Regions from separate parts of the Pseudomonas rustica genome, predicted to be linked through region 2. Evidence: riboswitches for the same ligand, from Rfam matches in the RefSeq annotation. Region 2 holds a riboswitch; the other holds the start of a gene.
What was found. Region 2 has a riboswitch for cobalamin ahead of ACP3TY_RS10445 (CbtB domain-containing protein). Riboswitches for the same ligand answer to the same signal wherever they lie in the genome.

Region 1: linked by a shared signal. The riboswitch ahead of cobO (cob(I)yrinic acid a,c-diamide adenosyltransferase) and the one ahead of ACP3TY_RS10445 (CbtB domain-containing protein) in region 2 are both predicted to bind cobalamin.

What each region holds. Positions count from the first base shown of each region.
Region 1 covers NZ_CP188200.1:3,749,747-3,756,387, reverse strand. Annotated here, with positions in the region: gene hda (DnaA regulatory inactivator Hda) at 1-209, shown strand, start outside; gene ACP3TY_RS16975 (C40 family peptidase) at 436-1,053, shown strand; gene ACP3TY_RS16970 (C40 family peptidase) at 1,275-1,811, shown strand; gene ACP3TY_RS16965 (PQQ-dependent sugar dehydrogenase) at 1,946-3,259, opposite strand; gene ACP3TY_RS16960 (hypothetical protein) at 3,324-3,908, opposite strand; cobalamin riboswitch at 4,071-4,300, shown strand; gene cobO (cob(I)yrinic acid a,c-diamide adenosyltransferase) at 4,382-4,993, shown strand; gene ACP3TY_RS16950 (cobyrinate a,c-diamide synthase) at 4,990-6,441, shown strand; gene bluB (5,6-dimethylbenzimidazole synthase) at 6,438-6,641, shown strand, end outside.
Region 2 covers NZ_CP188200.1:2,236,795-2,243,435, reverse strand. Annotated here, with positions in the region: gene cobN (cobaltochelatase subunit CobN) at 1-1,591, opposite strand, end outside; gene cobW (cobalamin biosynthesis protein CobW) at 1,595-2,668, opposite strand; cobalamin riboswitch at 2,769-2,980, opposite strand; cobalamin riboswitch at 3,951-4,170, shown strand; gene ACP3TY_RS10445 (CbtB domain-containing protein) at 4,295-4,492, shown strand; gene ACP3TY_RS10440 (CbtA family protein) at 4,504-5,205, shown strand; gene ACP3TY_RS10435 (cobalamin biosynthesis protein) at 5,202-5,615, shown strand; gene cobM (precorrin-4 C(11)-methyltransferase) at 5,697-6,443, shown strand; gene nfuA (Fe-S biogenesis protein NfuA) at 6,606-6,641, opposite strand, start outside.

The DNA of each region.
Region 1 (6,641 bases), 1.5 Mb from region 2:
TTTCCGACGAAGACAAATTACGTGCCCTGCAATTGCGCGCGTCACGGCGCGGTCTGCACCTGACCGACGAAGTCGGGCATTTCATTCTGACTCGCGGTACCCGCAGCATGAGCGCGTTGTTTGATCTGCTCGAACAGCTCGATCAGGCCTCGCTGCAAGCTCAGCGCAAGCTGACAATTCCCTTCCTTAAAGAAACTCTCGGTTGGTAGCCAGCCCTTTGTCTCTGCGGCTTTTAGCACGTTTCGGCATATTTCAGGCGTCAGTAAAAGCGCTTTCCTGCACCGGGTGCAGGCCGCGTAACGAGTGAAATGGGTTTAAGCGCTTAGATGTAAACGAGAAACCGAGAAGTCACAAAAAGATCGATTGAATTTGCAAATGAGGTTGATAGCGGGCATAGTCTCGGCTTCTTTACAACTATCAGCCACGGTCGTGCCCATGCTAAAGCGCTTCGCACCCCTCGTGCCTCTCGCACTCGTCACCCTGTTGTACGGTTGCGCTGCTCATTCTCCAGTTCAAGAGCAGCCTCAACAGGTTAAAAATTCTTCCACAGCGCAGTCTTCCGTTATTTATCAGGAAGAGCTGGCTACCGAAAAAGAACTCGCAGACTTCAGCGGCAGCAAGCCGTATGAATTGCCGGTTCTGGCCGACAGCATTCTCGAACGCGGCATGTCCCTGATCGGTACCCGTTACCGTTTCGGCGGTACCTCTGAAGCCGGTTTCGACTGCAGCGGTTTCATCGGTTACCTGTTCCGCGAAGAAGCCGGCATGAATCTGCCGCGCTCCACCCGCGAAATGATCAACGTAGACGCACCACTGGTCTCGCGTAGCGATCTGGAACCGGGCGATCTGCTGTTCTTCGCCACCAATGGTCGTCGCGGTCGTGTCAGTCACGCCGGGATCTACCTGGGCGATAACCAGTTCATTCACTCCAGCAGTCGTCGTAGCGGCGGTGTTCGCATCGACAACCTCGGTGACAGCTACTGGAGCAAGACCTTCATCGAAGCCAAGCGTGCACTCGCCATGGCCCCGACCGTGGTCACCGCTCGCAAGTAATTCCCCCGTTGTCGCCGCGTTCGCGGCGACAAAACGGTTCACGGCAAGGGAGTAGACCTATACTTTACAAGGTGAAGTTAAAGTCTTACTTGAAGTTTGCCGCGTAGCCGCTAGAATCCTGAATCTATATTGATGGCAAACCGCCTGCGTGCGTACGCGGGCGGTTTTGTTTTCTGCCCAATCGGCAGAATTAGCCGCAGCCAGATCAGGATGTTCTGCTTATGACCACGTCGGCCCGCCTCGTTTTGATCGTCTTCGCAGCGCTGCTCAGCGCTTGCGCCAGTCGCACACCGCCCCCTGCGCCGGTGGTTCGCGCCCCGATCGTGTTCGCCCCCTCAGAATCTTTTTCGCCTGCTGCTGAAGACGTGCTGTTCCGCGCGCTCGGCCTGGTCGGCACGCCGTATCGCTGGGGCGGCAATACGCCGGATTCGGGATTTGATTGCAGTGGCCTGATCGGCTTTGTTTACCGCGATGCGGCGGGCATCAACCTGCCACGCACCACGCGCGACCTGATCGTGATGCAGGCGCCGAATGTCGGTAAGGAAGGCTTGCAGACCGGCGACCTGATCTTCTTCGCCACCAATGGTGGTTCGCAGGTCAGTCATGCGGGGATTTACGTTGGTGAAGGGCGCTTCGTGCATGCGCCGGCCACGGGTGGCACGGTGAAGCTGGACAGTCTGTCGAAGGCGTATTGGCAGAAGGCTTATCTGAGCGCGAAGCGGGTGTTGCAGCCGGAGCATCTGGCGCGTAACCCGTAATAAGGCCAACACAAAACCCCAATGTGGGAGCGAGCCTGCTCGCGAATGCGTAGTTTCAGTCACCCTTGAGTCGACTGATAGACCGCTTTCGCGAGCAGGCTCGCTCCCACATTTGTTATGTGTACGGCGCTAAGTTATTTGGTAGAAGACACTCGCCAAACCTTGTTGCCAACATCATCCGCCACCAGCAATCCACCTTGCTGATCAATCACCACGCCCACCGGGCGACCCAGCGCGTTCTCATCTTTGTCGAGAAAACCGGTCAACACATCCACCGGCGTTCCACTCGGCTTACCGCCGGTAAATGGCACAAAAATCACTTTATAACCACTGTGCGGTTTACGGTTCCACGAGCCGTGCTGGCCGATAAACGCGCCTTCCTTGAACTGCGCCGGCAAGGTGTTGCCTTCGGCGAAGGTCAGGCCCAAAGACGCCGTGTGAGGGCCGACCGCGTAATCCGGGGCGATGGCTTTGGCCACCAGATCCAGATTCTGCGGATTCACTCGAACATCGACATGCTGGCCGTAATAACTGAACGGCCAGCCATAGAAACCGCCGTCCTTCACCGAGGTGATGTAGTCCGGCACCAGATCGCTGCCAATCTCGTCACGCTCATTCACCGCCGTCCACAGCGCGCCGCTGGTAGGCTCCCACGCCAAGCCATTGGGGTTGCGGATGCCTGAAGCGAAGATCCGGTGATTGCCGGTCGCGCGATCCACTTCCCAGATCGCCGCGCGGCCTTCTTCTTGATCCAGACCATTTTCGCCGACGTTGCTGTTCGAGCCGACGGTGACGTACAGCTTGCTGCCGTCCTTGCTGGCGATGACGTTTTTCGTCCAGTGATGGTTGAGCGTGCCGCCCGGCAAGTCAGTCACTTTGATCGGCTGCGATTTGATCTCGGTCGCGCCGGGCTCGTAGTTGAAGCGCAGCAAACGATCCGTGTCAGCAACGTACAAGTCATTGCCAACCAGTGTCATGCCAAACGGCGAATTGAGGTTCTGCAAAAACACCGTGCGCGTCTCGGCGACGCCATCGTGGTCAGCGTCGCGCAGCAAAGTGATGCGATTCGGGCTCGGTACGCCGGCGCCGGCCTTGCCCATGACTTTCTTCATCACCCAGCCTTTAATGCCTTTGCTGTCGTCCGGTTTCGGCGGGGCGTTGGTTTCCGCCACCAGCACATCACCGTTGGGCAGCACGTACATCCAGCGCGGATGATCGAGGCCTTCGGCAAACGCTGCGACTTGCGTACCGGCCGCCGCTGTCGGTTTGCCGCCTTCGGGCCAGCCAATCGCCGGGGCGATGTTCACGGTGGGGATCAGGGTTTTGTTCGGTTCGGGCAGTTTCGGCGAAGGGCCGGTGCCGTCGGAGACTTGCAGGCTGGAGGTTTCACCACACGCGGCGAGCCCTCCGGCCAGAGCGATGACAAAAACGAGCTGGGGCTTGCGCATGACTGATCTTTCCTATGAATGCGTTCTTAATCATAGAGGAGGGCGCAAGCCCGATGGTTCAACCTCAGCCGCGAGCCTCTTTGAACAGCACGGCGATGCCGGGGTGATAGTTGCCGGCCTCGCTGCGCAATTTGCGGTAGGCGTAGGGGAAATACCAGGCGACCGCGCAGGTATGTTCCTTTTGCAAGTCGTCGACCATGTCCTGCAGTTCTTCGGGGCTGGCACTCTGCTGGGTTTTTTGCGGGGCGACGAACAGGCAGCCGAGCTTGAGATCGCTGGCGAAGCTGATGCGTTTGGCGTCGCTGGTGATGTCGAGAAGTGCTTGCGTGAGGTTGAGGTTGTTCACTCGCGGCCAGCGCTGCGTGGCTTGAAGGTAAGCGCGGTCTTCTGGCCCTGCGATGAACAGATCGGCGCGGGCATTGCGCTCGCCGTCTTCGTTTTGCTTGCGCGTGGCGGTGTCGTTGAGGGTGACCAGTTCGGCCATCCACGCCGCCGCGGTCAGCAAGCCGAGATTGGCTTTCTCGTCATGCCAGTACGGCGTGTCGCTGTCGCCGCGCACGGCGTTGTAACGGTCGATACAGTCAAACCAGCGTTCAAGCATCGGGCGCAGGAATTCCAGGCGCGGGTTGCTGATGATCATGCCTTGCATCGTCATCATCCTTATTCTTGTGAGTTGCTTTTATGGAAAAGCATGGCTCTTTGATATCATTTGTAACAGCCTTGCACAAGATTGCCGGCCGATAATTGATCAACGGCAGATAATCGTCCGTCAGCCGCCTCTTTAATTGACGCTCCACCCCCAACCCTCTAACCTTCGCGGCTTGTTTCAGGTGCTCTGTGACCCACGTCGACAGAGTGAAACAGGGAAGCCGGTGAGGGTTGTCTTCATGCGAAGAACGATCACGATCCCGGCGCTGCCCCCGCAACGGTAAATGAGTAAAAGCTGCGCCATGAGCCACTGCCTCGACAGAAGCGGGAAGGCGCGCAGCCAGGCCAATGCCGCTCATGAGCCCGGAGACCGGCCTGATCCATCCAGCGGCATCACGGTGGGCGATGCCAGGCTTTTTGCCGTCTATTCTTGTGCCTGCCCGCCGTTATCCAGCCTCAACGGAGAGCTCCCCCATGACTGATTCCCCCGAGCGCGACGAACGCCATCTGGCGCGTATGCAGCGCAAAAAAGCCGTGATCGACGAACGCATCGCCAACTCTCCCGACGAGTGCGGCCTGGTGCTGGTGCTGACCGGCAATGGCAAAGGCAAAAGCAGTTCGGCGTTCGGCATGCTCGCCCGCGCCATGGGCCACGGCATGCAGTGCGGCGTGGTGCAGTTCATCAAGGGCCGCAACAGTACCGGTGAAGAGTTGTTTTTCCGCCGCTTCCCCGAACAAGTTCGCTTCCACGTGATGGGCGAGGGCTTCACCTGGGAAACCCAGGATCGTCAGCGCGACATCGCCGCTGCCGAAGCTGCGTGGGCCGTGTCCCGCGAACTGCTGCGCGATCCGTCGATCGGTCTGGTGGTGCTCGATGAGTTAAACATCGCCCTCAAGCACGGCTACCTCGATCTCGATCAGGTGCTCAGCGATTTGCAGGCACGTCCGCCGATGCAGCACGTGATTGTCACCGGTCGTGCGGCCAAGCCGGAAATGATCGAAATGGGCGACACGGTCACCGAAATGGGCATGCTCAAACACGCCTTCCAGGCCGGCATCAAAGCGCAGAAAGGCGTCGAACTTTGAATCAACCACGTCACTGCCCGGCGGTACTTATCGCCGCGCCGGCCTCCGGTCAGGGCAAGACCACCGTCACCGCCGCGCTCGCCCGTTTGCATCGCAATCAGGGGCGCAAGGTGCGCGTGTTCAAATGCGGCCCGGACTTTCTCGACCCGATGATCCTCGAACGCGCCAGCGGTGCGCCGGTGTATCAGCTTGATATGTGGATGGTCGGCGAGCAGGAAAGTCGTCGGCTGTTGTGGGAAGCCGCCGCCGAGGCGGATCTGATTTTGATCGAAGGCGTGATGGGGCTGTTCGATGGCACGCCCTCCAGCGCTGATCTGGCGCGGCATTTTGGTGTGCCGGTGCTCGGCGTGATCGACGGCACCGCGATGGCGCAGACCTTTGGTGCGTTGGCGCTGGGCTTGGCCAAGTATCAGCCGGATCTGCCGTTTGCTGGCGTGCTGGCCAACCGCGTCGGCACCTTGCGCCATGCGCAGTTGCTCGAAGGCAGTCTCACTGAAGGTTTGCGTTGGTACGGCGCGTTGTCGCGCGAGACCGGTATCGAACTGCCGAGCCGGCATCTTGGTCTGGTGCAGGCCAGCGAATTGAATGACCTCGATGTGCGTCTCGACGCCGCCGCCGAAGCGCTCGCCAGTAGTTGCGAGGTAGCGCTGCCACCGGCCGTGGAATTTGCCGCGCCTGACGTGATTGCTGTCGAGCCGTTGCTGAAAAATGTGCGCATTGCTGTCGCCCGTGATGAGGCGTTCGCCTTTACTTATGGCGCGAGTCTGGATCTATTGCGTGCGATGGGCGCCGAGTTGAGCTTCTTCTCGCCGATCCGCGATACGCAATTGCCTGAGGCGGACAGTCTGTATTTGCCCGGTGGTTATCCGGAATTGCATCACGTCGCGCTGTCGCAGAACACCGCGATGGTTGCGGCGATCCGTGCGCATCATGCGGCGGGGAAGCCGTTGCTGGCTGAGTGTGGCGGGATGTTGTATTTGCTCGATTCGTTGACGGATGTTGAAGGCACTCGCGCTGAGCTGGTCGGGTTGCTCAAGGGCGATGCGGTGATGCAAAAGCGTCTGGCGGCGTTGGCGTTGCAAGCGGTGGATCTGCCGGAAGGGGCGTTGCGTGGGCACACGTATCATCACTCGTTGACCACGACTAAGCTGACGCCGATTGCCCGGGGGTTGAGCCCCAATGGAGGGCGAGGGGCTGAGGCGGTTTATCGTGAGGGGCGGATGACGGCTTCTTATGTGCACTTTTATTTTCCGTCGAATCCTGTGGCTGTCGCTGCACTTTTTCTGCCTGATCCTGAGGGCGCCTTCGCGAGCAGGCTCGCTCCCACAGTGGCCAATGTGCTTCCTGAAGAAATTCAATCTCCTGAGGATGGTGGCAGGCTAGCTGATGCATTGCCTGAAGAAACCGGATCCCCTGTGGGAGCGAGCCTGCTCGCGAAAGGGCCATGACAGACAACGCATTTTCAGAGGCGGAACGCGAAGCGGTGTATCGGGCAATAGCCGAACGCCGCGACATGCGCCATTTCACCGGCGGCAGCGTCGAACCTGATCTGCTGCGCCGACTTCTGGAAGCCGCCCACCAGGCCCCAAGCGTCGGCCTGATGCAGCCCTGGCGCTTCATCCGCATCAGCGACCGAACCCTGCGCAGC
Region 2 (6,641 bases):
AACCGTGCGGCGGCACCAGATCCGGGTCGTGATAAACCGCGCTCGGATCAACCTGATAACCGCGCGCCGGCTGAATGCCGACGAAGGTGAGGCCGAAGCGCAGACCGGCGATCATCATGCGGCCGTCACGGCACATCGGATCGTTTTGCGGCGATCCCCAGCGCTCGGCCACCGCAGCGCGATTGGCCTCCGGCAGCGCATTGAACATCGCTAAATAAGCGTCCATCGCCAGGCTTTGCTGGCACGGACGCAGGTCAATGGTGTCGAGATCGTTGCTGACGCCACCGAGCAATTGCTGGATCAACTCGGTGCCGCTGCCCGGCAACTCTGCCGTGATCGGATAGCCCTCGGCTTGCAACGCGCGAAGAATATTCAGCGCCGCTGCAGGGGTGTCGAGGCCGACGCCATTGCCGATGCGCCCATCGCGGGTCGGGTAGTTGGCGAGAATCAACGCGATGCGTTTTTCAGCGTTCGGCACCCGCGCCAGATCGATCCAGCGCCGCGCCAGTTCGGCGACAAAATCCATGCGCTCAGGCTGCGCGCGATAGCAGACCACATCGGACTGACTGCGCTCGCTGCGCCACGCCAGATCCTTGAAGCTGATCGGCCGGCTGATGATGCGCCCGTCGAGTTCCGGCAAGGCAATGTGCATCGCCAGATCACGCGGGCCGAGGCCCTGCTCGCTGTCGCGCCAGCCGGGCTCGTTGTCCTGCGCGCAGATCGCCTGAATCACCGGAATGTTGCGGCGAAACGGCCGCAGGTGCGGCGCTTCGGGGCTGGACTGGGCGAAACCGGTGGTGTTCAAAATCACCCCCGCCTCGACCTCGTCCAGCCAATCCTCGACCACTGCCAGGCAGCCGGGCTCTTTCAAACTGGCCACCGCAATCGGCAGCGGATTAAGCCCCGCCGCCTGCAAGCGCTGGCAAAAAACATCGATGAACGCGGTGTTCGCCGCTTGCAAATGCGAGCGGTAAAACAGCACTGCCGCGACCGGTTGCTCAGCCAGCCATTCGGCTTGCCAGTCACTCAGTGCAGCGGTGTTTTTAGTCGGGTGGTAAATCGCCGTGCGTGGCAGGGTTTGCGGCTCATCCCATGCGTAATCGCGGGCCAGCCAACGGTTGGCCATGCAACGAAAGAAATCCAGTGCATTGCTCAGACCGCCCTGACGCAAGAACTGCCAGAGGCGGTCGCGATCCTCGGCGTTGACGGTGCTCAAGTCGCTGAGCTCCGGATCAGGCCGGTCATCGCCCGGCACCAGAATCACCTGCACGCCGCGTTCGGCCAACTCGACCAGACGCTCGACGCCATACCGCCAATAGGCGATGCCGCCGTGCAGCGAAATCAAAATCACCTTGGCGTGGCGCAGCACTTCATCGACGTACAAATCGACCGAAGCGTGATTCTGTACCTGCATCGGATTGGCCAGCCGCAGGCTCGGATAATCCTCGGGCAACTGCTGCGCCGCTTCGGCGAGCAGCGCCAGACTGGAGTCGCCGCTGCACAGGATCACCAGCTCGGCGGGGGTTTGGCCAAGGTCGGCAATGTTGTCATCCGAGACGAAACCGCCGGGCTGAGTCCTGAGCAGGTGCATGGTTTAAACGCTGAGCGCGGCGCGCAGTTGCGCTTCGAGTTGCGCCGCGTCGAGTTCCTGACCGATCAACACCAGACGCGTGACGCGCGCTTCATCGGCGCCCCACTGACGGTCGAAATGCTTGTCGAAACGCGTGCCCACGCCTTGGATCAGCAAACGCATTGGCTTGTTCGGGATGGCGGCGAAACCTTTGACACGGAGGATGCCGTGCTTGACCACCAGTTGCGTCAGGGCGTCGAGCAGCAGACTTTCGTCGGCTTGCGGCAGTTCGATGGAGATCGAATCGAAAGCGTCGTGATCGTGGTCATCGTGGTCGTCATCGCCTTCACCGTGGTGGTGATCGTGATGGCTGTGGCGGCTGTCGATGTGCTCTTCGGAACTGGCGCCGAGACCGATCAACACGTCGAGCGGCACACGACCGTTGCTGGCTTCGATGATTTTGACGGCGGGCGGCAATTCTTCGGCGACTTCAGCGCGAACGCGAGCGAGGTCTTCCGGGCTGGTCTGGTCGGCCTTGTTGAGGATCACCAGGTCGGCGCTGGCCAGTTGGTCGGCGAACAGCTCGTGCAGTGGCGATTCGTGATCGAGGTTCGGGTCGAGTTTACGCTGCGCATCGACCTGATCCGGAAACGCGGCGAAGGTGCCGGCGGCTACGGCCGGGCTGTCGACCACGGTGATCACCGCATCAACGGTGCAGGCGCTGCGGATTTCCGGCCACTGGAAGGCTTGCACCAATGGTTTCGGCAGGGCCAGGCCCGAGGTTTCGATGAGGATGTGGTCGAGATCGCCGCGACGCGCGACCAGTTCGCGCATCACCGGGAAGAATTCTTCCTGAACGGTGCAGCACAGGCAGCCGTTGGCCAGTTCGTAAACGCGGCCAACCGCTTCTTCTTCGCTGCAGCCAATGGTGCATTGCTTGAGGATTTCACCGTCGATGCCCAACTCGCCAAACTCGTTGACGATCACCGCGATGCGACGGCCCTGAGCGTTGTCGAGCATGTGCCGCAGCAGCGTGGTTTTGCCCGAGCCGAGGAAGCCGGTGACGATGGTGACGGGGAGTTTGGCCAGTGTTTTCATCGGTATGCCCTTTGGCAAGCGGCGGGCATACGGGACGAGAACCGGCAACGCGTGTGCGTGCCCGGAGAGTTCGCCACCGGATCACCCCGCCCGGTTGAAATTGAGAATCTGTGACGAGGCAGGTCTCCTGGCTGACGGCGTTCAGGCGCGGGGCCTGGCGTTGGCTGCGCCTTCCCGCTGGCTCATGGGTTGAGCTGGCAGTGGCGTGGCAGCGAACAGCGCCGTTCACAGTTGCGGGGGCAGCCGCGGCATTGACCGCGTTCCCTTCTTAGCTTCGGCGTGGGCCGAAGAACCTCGAATGCGCAAGGCTACGCATCGGGTGGTGACCGGTCAATGGGGTTGGGTTTTGGTTATGTGAGCATATCCGTTGCTGCGGTTGCTGCTACTGGCGGTTTCGCTCTTACAGCGAGTCACCTTTTCCAAACGCCGAAAAGGTAACCGAAAAGGCTTGGCCCCGGCGTACGGCACTTCGCTGAGGCTCAGTGTTCCCTCGCTACGGTGTCCATCCGGGGACATCGCCTACGGTTTGCTTCGCTGCACCTCCTCTCGATGTGTGCGGCTACGCCGCACGGCGCTGCGCGCCTGATCCCCGGATGGACACCTACACTCGGCCTGCCGAAGGGGCTGAAAATCAAAAGCCGGATCAAAAGCCAAAGCAGATCAAAAGATCGCAGCCTTCGGCAGCTCCTACAGGGGTTTGCTTCGAAAGATGGGTTGGCTGCCAGCCTGCTTTCGCCAGCGAACAAAAGCACAGCCGATAACTCATGTAGGAGCTGCCGCAGGCTGCGATCATTTGATCTTGCTCTTAAAAGACAAAGTCAAAAGATCGCAGCCTTCGGCAGCTCCTACAGGTGGTCGCATCGGAAAGTATGTTGTCATCGCGAGCAAGCTTTGCTCCTACGAAAATCAAAAGCGGAAAACCCACGCTCCTCACCACTCAATAGGCCGAGTGTCAGCTCGCCTGCTTTTGATCTTGATCTCGGAGCCCGTCGGCAGGCTGAGCGGAGGGATTGATCCGGGGGTGGGAGCGCAGCGACCGTTTGGCGCAGCCAAACACAGCGAGAGGAGGTGCAGCGAAGCAAACCGTAGGCGCTGCCCCCCGGATCAATCCCGCAGCGAAGGAACCCGAGCCTTAGCGTGGGCCGAACGTCAGGGCAAAGCGTTTTGGTTACTTTTGGGCGTCTGCAAAAGTGACCCGCCGTAAGGGCGGAACCCTAACCAGCCACACCCGCAGCAACGGATCCACCCCAAAAAATTGACTAAAAACCCAACCCCATGCTCTCCTACACAACTTGTTACGGGTGCCCTTCACAGGGTGAAACGGGAAACCGGTGAATCATGTGCTTTACTCAAGCCATGTCAGTCCGGTGCTGCCCCCGCAACGGTAAGCGAGCGAAGCGTCAAAACCACTGTGCCCAAAAGCATGGGAAGGAGACGCTTGCAGGTCGGCCTGACGCCAACCCCTCGTGAGCCCGGAGACCGGCCCTTAACACACAGCGCGCACCTCGTGCGCAGCTGAACATAACAAACCCGCGGTGGGCGGGCGCTGTTCGAACCTCTGCGAGCCCGACCCGCAGGGGTTTTCATGCGCTCAAATCACCCACTGACACTCCAGAGGGAAGCGCCATGTCGATCATCAGCAGCACCGGCAGCAACACGGACAAAATCGCCAGCACCGCCACACTGAGCCAACGCCTGACCGCCGCGATCTTCGCGTCGATCCTTGGCGCCGGCCTGGTCTACTTCGCCGGTTTCTCGCACATCGAAGCGGTACACAACGCCGCTCACGATACCCGCCACAGCGCCGCGTTCCCGTGCCACTGAGACCTGCCGACATGATCAAGCGTATTGCGCAAACTGCAGGTTTTACCGGGCTTTTGGCCGCCCTGCTCCTCACCCTGCTGCAAAGCTTCTGGGTCTCGCCGCTGATTCTTCAAGCGGAAACTTTCGAAAAATCCGAACCCGTCGCCGTGCATGAACACGCCGAAGGCGCCATGGCCGGCCACACCCACGACGCCGAAGCCTGGGAGCCGGAGCCCGGCTGGCAGCGCGTGGTTTCGACCACTGGCGGCAATCTGGTGGTCGCCGTCGGTTTCGCCCTGATGCTCGCCGGTCTCTACACCCTCCGTGCGCCCACCAAAACTTCGCAAGGCCTGCTCTGGGGTCTGGCCGGTTACGCCACGTTCGTCCTCGCGCCGACTTTGGGTCTGCCACCAGAACTGCCGGGCACCGCCGCAGCTGATCTGGCTTCGCGACAGATGTGGTGGATTGGCACGGCCGCGTCGACCGCTGTCGGCCTGTCGTTGATCGCGTTCAGCCGTCACTGGCTGATGAAAGTTCTCGGTGTGGCGATCCTCGCCGTGCCGCACGTGATCGGCGCGCCGCAGCCGGAAGTGCATTCGATGCTCGCTCCTGAAGCATTGGAAGCGCAGTTCAAAATCGCTTCGCAGCTGACCAACGTCGCGTTCTGGCTGGCCCTTGGCCTGATCAGCGCCTGGTTGTTCCGCCGCAAAAGCGATGGCCAATACCACGCATGACGAATGACAGCGCAGCGCCGACCTTCGTGGTCGGCCTGGGTTGCCAGCGCGGCTGCCCCGTCAGCACGCTGCGCGCGTTACTTGATCAGGCGTTACAGGCGCATCGCATTGAGTTGCAGGCGATCAAGGCCTTGGCCAGTATCGACCTGAAGCGCGACGAGCCCGGTTTGCAAGAGCTCGCCGCGCAACTGGCGCTGCCGCTGCTGTACTTCAGCAGCGAAGAACTGGCCAGTTATCAGGAACGCCTCAGCCACCGTTCCGAGATTGCTTACGAGCGCACCGGTTGCTACGGCGTCGCCGAAAGTGCCGCGCTGGCCCTCGCCGAACAGCTGATTCAGGCACCGGCAAAGCTGCTGATTTCCCGACAAAAATACGCTCAGGCCACCTTCGCATTGGCCGGCGCTGCGTAAATTCCCGATAATCCCCGCCATCGATCATGAGCAATCTTCATCTGAAGTGTTGGCCGTGCCCCTTTTTCACAGGATTTAACCATGACCGTCTACTTCATCGGCGCCGGCCCCGGCGACCCGGAACTGATCACAGTCAAAGGCCAGCGGCTGATTCGCAGCTGTCCGGTGATCATTTATGCAGGCTCGCTGGTACCGGCGGCAGTGCTGGACGGTCATCAGGCTGAAACAGTGGTCAACAGCGCCGAATTGCATCTGGAACAGATCATCGAACTGATCAAAACCGCGCACGCGAACGGTCAGGATGTGGCGCGGGTGCATTCCGGCGATCCCAGTCTGTATGGCGCGATTGGTGAGCAGATTCGTTATCTGCGCGAGCTGAATATTCCGTTTGAGATCGTTCCCGGCGTGACGGCGACGGCGGCGTGTGCGGCGTTGCTGGGGGCGGAACTGACCCTGCCGGATGTCTCGCAAAGCGTGATTCTGACCCGCTATGCCGATAAAACCGCGATGCCGGTGGGTGAGGAGCTGGGCAGTCTGGCGCAGCACGGTGCGACCATGGCGATTCATCTGGGCGTTAATCATTTGCCGAAGATTCTGCTGGAGTTGCTGCCGCATTACGGCGCGGATTGCCCGATTGCGGTGATTCACCGGGCGACGTGGCCGGATCAGGATTGGGTGGTGGGGACGCTGGCGGACATTGCCGAGAAGGTTGAAGCGAAAGGGTTTCGGCGTACGGCTTTGATTCTGGTGGGTCGGGTGTTGGGGAGTGAGGTGTTTAGCGAGTCATCGTTGTATCGCGCGGGGCATGCACACCTTTACAGGCCCTGAAAGCAAAAGATCGCAGCCTTCGGCAGCTCCTACAGGGAAACACATTCCAATGTAGGAGCTGCCGAAGGCTGCGATCTTTTGATCTTGTGGCACCAGACAAATGCATTCATCACGGGAACATGCATTGCCTGGTTTATGACAGCTTCGCAGCGAACACCTTACTCAGTAGTAGGCGTTTTCTTTCTGCGTGTGGTCAGT